Vulgatibacter sp.: one gene and its partner. The protein of the gene in region 1 binds, or shares a complex with, the protein of each later gene. Links are inferred from orthologs where the notes say so. Each region holds a gene or a part of one and is shown on either strand. Other genes may lie near its edges. The genes, in order: carA and carB.

Region 1 (3,308 bases):
GAGACCATCCTCTCCGGCCTGCGCTCCGCCGTGGCCGGCGGCTTCACCGCCGTGGTCTCGATGCCGAACACCAAACCGGTGATCGACAACGCCCACCTGGTGCGCTTCGTCCTCGACAAGGCGAAGGAGGCGGGGCTGGCGAAGGTCTACCCCTCGGGCGCCACCACGAAGGGCCAGAAGGGCGAGGCGCTCGCCGAGTACGGCGACATGAAGAGCGCCGGCGCGGTGATGATGACCGACGACGGCCATCCGGTGATGAACCCCGGGATCATGCGCCGCGCCCTCGAATACGCGAAGGCCTTCGACCTGCCGATCATGGTCCACGAGGAGGACCTGAACCTGGCGGCTGGTGGCTGCATGCACGAGGGCACGGTCTCGATGCGCCTCGGCCTCAAGGGCTTCCCGGCAGCGGCGGAGGACGTGATGGTCCTCCGCGACATCGAGCTCGCGTCGCTGACCGGCGGTCGCCTCCACATCGGCCACCTCTCCACCGCAGGCGCCGTGCGCGCGGTGCGGGAGGCGAAGCGCCGCGGCCTGCGGGTCACCGCCGAGGCCACGCCGCACCACTTCACGCTCACCGACGAAGCGGTGGCCACCTACGACACCAACGCGAAGATGTGCCCGCCGCTCCGCTCGCAGGAGCACGTGGACGCGGTGCTCGAGGGGCTGGCGGACGGGACCATCGACGCGATCGCCACCGACCATGCGCCGCATTCCTCGGTGGAGAAGGACGTGGAGTTCGAGCGGGCGTCGAACGGCATCGTCGGGCTGGAAACCGCCGTCCCCCTCACCTTGGCGCTGGTGCGGCGGGGCGTGATCGGCGAGAAGCGCGCGATCGAGTTGCTGAGCACCGGTCCGTGCCGGGCGTTCGGCCTGCCGGGCGGCACCCTGGCCGTCGGTGCAGCGGCCGACGTCACGGTGATCGACCCTGCGGCGGAATGGACCGTGGAGCCGGCATCGTTCGAGTCGAAAGGCAGGAACAGTCCGTTCGGCGGCTGGAAGGTCCAGGGCCGCGCGGTCCTGGTCATGGTCGACGGGCGGATCGTCCACGGCGGCGAGCAGAGGAGCAGGTGATGGGTATCTCGAGGCGCAAGGCCATCCTCGCATTGGCGGATGGCACGGTCTTCGTCGGTCGTGCCTTCGGCGCCGAGAGCGAGACCGTGGGCGAGGTGGTCTTCAACACCTCGATGACCGGCTACCAGGAGATCCTCACCGATCCCTCGTACGTCGGGCAGATCGTCACCTTCACCTACCCGGAGCAGGGGAACGTGGGCGTGAACGCCCTCGACGAGGAGTCGGTGCAGCCCCATGCCGTCGGCATGATCTGCAAGCACGCCAGCCTTGGCCCCTCGAACTACCGGTCCGAGGCGCCGCTGCAGAAGTACCTGGTGGAGCACGGCCTCCCCGGCATCGAGGGGATCGACACCCGGATGCTGGTGCGTCACCTCCGCGACCACGGCGCGCAGATGGGCGTGCTCTCCACCCTCGAAGGCGCCGAGCCCCGGGCGCTGGTGGAGAAGGCCCGCAGCGCCCCCGGCATGGGCGGCCAGGACCTCGCCACCGGCATCTCGACGAAGCAGGCCTACGAGTTCACCACGCCGCTGGGCGATCCCCTCGAGGGCGCGGCGCAGGCCCCCGAGGCCCGCTTCCACGTGGTGGCCTACGACTACGGCCTGAAGAAGTCGATGCTGCAGCTCCTCGTCGACGCCGGCTGCAAGGTCACCGTGGTCCCCTCGCACACGCCGGCGAGCGAGGCCCTCGCCCGCAAGCCCGACGGCATCTTCCTCACCAACGGCCCCGGCGACCCGGCGGCGGTGACCTACGCCGCGCCCATCGTCCGCGAGCTCCTCGGCCAGGTGCCCATCTTCGGCATCTGCCTCGGCCACCAGATCCTCTCCCTGGCCGTCGGCGCGAAGACCTACAAGCTCAAGTTCGGCCACCGCGGCGGCAACCAGCCGGTGATGGATCTCGAGACGGGCAAAGTGGAGATCACCGCGCAGAACCACGGCTTCGCCGTCGACGCGGAGAGCCTCGCCGGCACCGGCGCCCACGTGACCCACGTCTCCTTGAACGACGGCACGGTCGAAGGCATCGCCATCCCGGCGAAGCGCGCCTTCAGCGTGCAGCACCACCCCGAGTCGTCGCCGGGGCCGCACGACGCGCGTTATCTCTTCGAGCGCTTCGTCCGCCTGATGGAGGGTGGGGGCGCCCGCTCGTGATCCAGCCCTACCTCGACCGCGTGATCGCCTGGGCGACCGGACCCGAAAGGCAGGAGGAGATCCTCCGCGCCAAGGAGGAGTTCCGCCAGCGCACCGGTGAATTCCACGAGGACGACAAATCCTTCGAGCCGCGGATGGCCGCGTTCCTCGAGTTCTTCCTCTTCGACCGCCCGTTGGAGCGGGAGGGCGTGCCGCCGGTGCAGGCCTTTCTCGACGCGCAGCGCAGCGAGCTGCCCGCAGAGGATCTGCCGCGCCTCGAGGCGCTCGCCAGCGGACTGCACGGCATCTTCGAGATCCGCAAGCTGGGGACGAAGCACGGGCTGCGGATCCGCGAGGTGCTCTCGGGGAAGGACTACGAGATCTACGAGCGCCGCGAGCTCGTCGGCCTGAGCAAGGGCGACATCCTCGACGCGCGCATCGTTCCCTGGGACGAGGAGAGCTGGGTCTTCACCGGCGCCTTCCTCTACCATCCGGCAGAAGCGCGCAAGCAGGTGCTCAAGGAAGCCAAGCGCCGGGCGAAGGCCGACGCCTCGCCGCTCGAATTCGCCTGGGAGCTGGCGCGCCTCGCGCTCAAGCTCGAGCGCTACCGCAACGTCGCGGTGGAGCACATCTACAAATTCGAGTGACCGGGGTGCGGCAAACCGCACTATCGGCTGCAGCCCCGCAGGCGCTATTCCTCCACGAGAAGGGGGATGCGATGCGGGGCTTCTTCGTTGCGGCGCTCTCCGCGGCGGTCCTGGTGCTGTTCGGCTGTGGCACGGACGTCGCGCGACCTGCGGATGAAGGCGGCGCGGGCCAGGGCGGCGCAGGCGGCCACGGCGGCGCAGGCGGCCACGGCGGCGCAGGCGGCCACGGCGGCGCAGGCGGCCACGGCGGCGCAGGCGGCCACGGCGGCAGCGCCCCCGCCGAATGGGGACCGACGACCGTCGTCGGCACCACCGACGGCCCGGGCGGCTTCGCGATCGCTGCTGGCGACGCGACGGTCCACTTCCTCTACCGCAACGATGGCGCGCTCTTCGCCCGCCGCTGGTCCGCAGCCGCAGCGACGATGGAAGACGCTGCGCAGATCAGCGCCGACCACGGCATCCG
Region 2 (4,047 bases), on another replicon or contig:
CGCCACCGCACCCAGGGCCACCACCGCCACCAGCATCGCCAGCCGCTTCGACATGTCGCATTCCCCCACGCGGCCATCGCCGCCGATCCGGCGCCGGGCGGGGCCCGGCAGGTCGCGCGGATGGAACACGAGGAGGAGGACGCACCGACAGTGCGGATTTCTGCACTCCCATACCCGTGGGGCAGCCTGGCGCCGGGGCCCCCGGCCACCTGGGGCCGGCTCCCGGACAAAGGGGGATCCCCCAGGAAGATCAGGGTCCTGGCCGCCGTTCGAGGCCCAAGCGTGCACCCCCGCTCCACCAGGCGTCGGGAATGCTTTCAGCATACCTGTGCACCCTCGAACGTTTCTGGTAAAAGCCGCGCGCGCGCCAGCCGGAGGAGCACCCACATGCCCCGCAGAACCGACCTCAAGACCATCTTCGTCGTTGGCTCGGGACCGATCGTCATCGGCCAGGCCTGCGAGTTCGACTACTCGGGTACGCAGGCCTGCAAGGCCCTGCGCGAAGAGGGCTACCGGGTCGTCCTCCTCAACTCCAATCCGGCGACGATCATGACCGACCCGGAGACGGCGGACGCCACCTACGTCGAGCCGCTCACGGTCGAGGTCGCCACCAAGATTCTCGAGAAGGAGCGGCCGGACGCGCTCCTCCCGACGCTCGGCGGCCAGACCGCGCTCAACCTCGCCAAGGCGCTCGCCGAGCGGGGCATCCTCGAGGCGCACGGCTGCCAGCTCATCGGCGCCTCCCTCGAGGCGATCGACAAGGCCGAGGACCGCGAGCTCTTCGGTGCGGCGATGGCGCGCATCGGCCTCGAGACCCCGAAGAACGGCGTGGCCCACTCCCTCGAAGAGGCCCGCGAGATCGCCGAGCGCACTGGCTTCCCCGCCATCCTCCGCCCCTCCTTCACCATGGGCGGCACCGGCGGCTCCATCGCCTACAACAAGGTGGAGTTCGAGGAGAAGGTGAAGTGGGCGCTCGACGCCTCGCCCACCCGCAGCGTGCTCATCGACGAGTCGGTGCTCGGCTGGAAGGAGTACGAACTCGAGGTGATGCGCGATCGCAACGACAACGTCGTGATCGTCTGCTCCATCGAGAACTTCGACCCGATGGGTGTGCACACCGGCGACTCGATCACCGTCGCCCCCGCGCAGACCTTGACCGACAAGGAGTACCAGCGGCTCCGGGACGCCTCGGTGAAGATCATCCGCGAGATCGGCGTGGACACCGGCGGCTGCAACATCCAGTTCGGCGTGAACCCGGTGGACGGCCGCGTGGTGGTCATCGAGATGAACCCGCGCGTCTCCCGCTCGAGCGCGCTCGCCTCGAAGGCGACGGGCTTCCCCATCGCCAAGATCGCCGCGCGGCTGGCGGTGGGCTACACCCTCGACGAGATCGCCAACGACATCACCCGCGAGACCAAGGCCGCCTTCGAGCCCTCGATCGACTACGTGGTGACCAAGGTCCCGCGCTTCGCCTTCGAGAAGTTCCCCCAGGCAGACAGCCGCCTCACCACCCAGATGAAGTCGGTGGGCGAGGCGATGGCCATCGGCCGCACCTTCCGCGAGTCGTTCCAGAAGGCGCTGCGCTCGCTCGAGACCGGCTCCCACGGCTTCGAGTCGCCGCTCGGCAAGAAGCCCGGCGCCACCTGGAGCGAGGACGAGCTCGAGCAGGTCCGCGACGGGATCCGCAAGCCCACCAACCAGCGGCTCTACTGGGTGGCCGAGGGCTTCCGCGCCGGCCTCATCGTCGACGAGGTCTTCGAGATCTCCGCGATCGATCCCTGGTTCCTCCGGGAGCTCGCCGCCATCGTCGAGGAGGAGGGCTTCGTCGCAGCCGAGGGGCTAGGCGACGCCGACCGCCTCCGCGAGCTCAAGGGGATGGGCTTCTCCGACCGCCGCCTCGCCCAGCTCACCGGCACGACCGAGGCGCAGATCCGCTCGCGCCGCTACGAGCTCGGCGTGCACCCGGTCTACAAGCGGGTCGACACCTGCGCCGCGGAGTTCGAGGCCCATACGCCCTACCTCTACTCGTCCTACGAGCAGGAGTGCGAGGCGCGGCCCACCGACAAGCAGAAGGTGCTGATCCTCGGCGGCGGTCCCAACCGCATCGGCCAGGGGATCGAGTTCGACTACTGCTGCGTGCACGCCTGCTTCGCGCTCAAGGAGGCCGGGTTCGAGACCATCATGGTCAACTGCAACCCGGAGACGGTCTCCACCGACTACGAGACCGCCGATCGCCTCTACTTCGAGCCCCTCACCTTCGAGGACGTGCTCGAGATCGCCCGGGTCGAGAAGCCGATCGGCGCCATCGTGCAGTTCGGCGGGCAGACGCCGCTCAAGCTCTCGGTGGCCCTCGAGCAGGCCGGGGTGAAGATCCTCGGCACCGTGCCCGACGCCATCGACCGCGCCGAGGACCGCGAGCGCTTCGCCGAGGTGGTGAACAAGCTGGGCCTCAAGCAGCCCGCCAACGGCATCGGCCGCTCCGCCGAGGAGGCGATCCGCGTCGCCAACGAGATCGGCTACCCGGTGATGGTCCGCCCGTCCTACGTGCTCGGCGGCCGCGCGATGGAGATCTGCCACGACGAGGCGCAGCTCAAGAGCTACCTCGAGCACGCGGTGCAGGCCTCCGAGGAGAAGCCGGTGCTGGTGGACCGCTACCTCCGCGACGCCCTCGAGGTCGACATCGACGTGGTCCGCGACGGCGACCGCGTGGTGGTCGGCGGCGTGATGGAGCACATCGAGGAGGCCGGCGTGCACTCCGGCGACTCGGCCTGCGTGCTCCCGCCGTACTCGCTCTCCGCCGACATCGTGCGGAAGATCGAGGAGCAGGCGATGGCGATGGCCGAAGAGCTCGGCGTCGTCGGCCTGATGAACACCCAGTTCGCGGTGCAGGGCGACGAGGTCTACGTCCTCGAGGTGAACCCCCGCGCCTCGCGCACCGTGCCCTTCGTGGCCAAGGCCACCGGCACGCCGCTGGCCAAGCTCGCGGCGCTGGCGCAGGTGGGGATCAAGCTCCCCGCCGATCTGCCGGACCGCCCGGTGATGAAGCACTCGGCGGTGAAGGAGTCGGTCTTCCCCTTCATCAAATTCCAGGGCGTCGATCCGGTGCTCGGGCCCGAGATGAAGTCGACCGGCGAGGTGATGGGCATCGACACCGACTTCGCCCGCGCCTTCTGGAAGAGCCAGGTCGGCGCCGGCAACGCGCTGCCCACCTCCGGCCGCTGCTTCGTCTCCGTGCGCAACGAGGACAAGGGCGCCGCTGCGGAGCTGGCCCGCAGGCTCGCGGCGCTGGGCTTCGATCTCATCGCCACCCGCGGCACCGCGACCTACCTCGCGGAACAGGGGATCGAGACGGCGATGGTGCTCAAGATCGCCGAGGGGCGGCCGCACGTCATCGACAAGATCCTCGACGGCGACATCCACTTCGTGATCAACACCACGGCGGGCAAGAAGGAGCTGGCGGACAGCTACCCGATCCGCCGCGAGACGCTGAACCGGGGCATCCCCTACTACACGACCATCGCCGGCGCCCGCGCCGCGGTCTCGGCCCTCGAGGTCCTGCAGAAGGCGGAGCTCGGCGTGCGCTCGCTGCAGGAGTTCCACCCGGCGTACCGCCGCTAGAGCCCGGCCCGCTGGAACGACGACGGCGCTCCCGCCTCGACAGGCGGTGAGCGCCGTTCGTGTTTGCGGCGGAGGCTACTTGCTCTTGCGGCAGGTGTACTCGGCGATGCGGGTGAGCGAGCCGCCCTGTTCCAGCTCGATCACCAGCTGGCCCTGGCTCTGGCCGGAGCGGGTGAAGGTGCGGCGGGCATCCATGTCGGTGCCGTCGGCCATGTCGGTGTCGCCGGTCCAGACCATCTTCTCGCCTTCCCAGCCCTTCGACGTGAGCTCGCTGTAGGCACCGGTGTTGTCCACGCCGTGCCACACGTACTCCTTCTCATCGGCGTCCCAGCCCATCACCGATTCCTCGGCGAGGGACCACTGCCCCTTCGCGCCGACGCCCTGGTAGCTGACGCCGATCCAGTGGCCGCCGAGCATCGACTGGATCTT

Evidence for each region.
Region 2: the proteins of carA (region 1) and carB are in contact, whole or in part, in a solved structure (PDB 1KEE), measured with the Escherichia coli proteins. The link is inferred for Vulgatibacter sp. from one-to-one orthologs.

Annotation. Positions count from the first base shown.
Region 1 is NZ_JAWLCN010000012.1:68,024-71,331, forward strand. The notes cover bases 147-3,146. They hold carA (glutamine-hydrolyzing carbamoyl-phosphate synthase small subunit), read left to right. Parts: upstream 147-1,073; coding sequence 1,074-2,219; downstream 2,220-3,146. Other genes in these bases: ACESMR_RS20890 (dihydroorotase), read left to right, coding at 147-1,074; ACESMR_RS20900 (hypothetical protein), read left to right, coding at 2,216-2,845; ACESMR_RS20905 (hypothetical protein), read left to right, coding at 2,917-3,146. Also shown: more of ACESMR_RS20890, read left to right, coding at 1-146; more of ACESMR_RS20905, read left to right, coding at 3,147-3,308. UniProt on the Escherichia coli protein: Small subunit of the glutamine-dependent carbamoyl phosphate synthetase (CPSase).
Region 2 is NZ_JAWLCN010000006.1:194,264-198,310, forward strand. Bases 80-3,818 are described here. They hold carB (carbamoyl-phosphate synthase large subunit), read left to right. Parts: upstream 80-387; coding sequence 388-3,618; downstream 3,619-3,818. Other genes in these bases: ACESMR_RS15740 (hypothetical protein), read right to left, coding at 3,694-3,818. Outside these bases: ACESMR_RS15730 (hypothetical protein), read right to left, coding at 1-54; more of ACESMR_RS15740, read right to left, coding at 3,819-4,047. UniProt on the Escherichia coli protein: Large subunit of the glutamine-dependent carbamoyl phosphate synthetase (CPSase).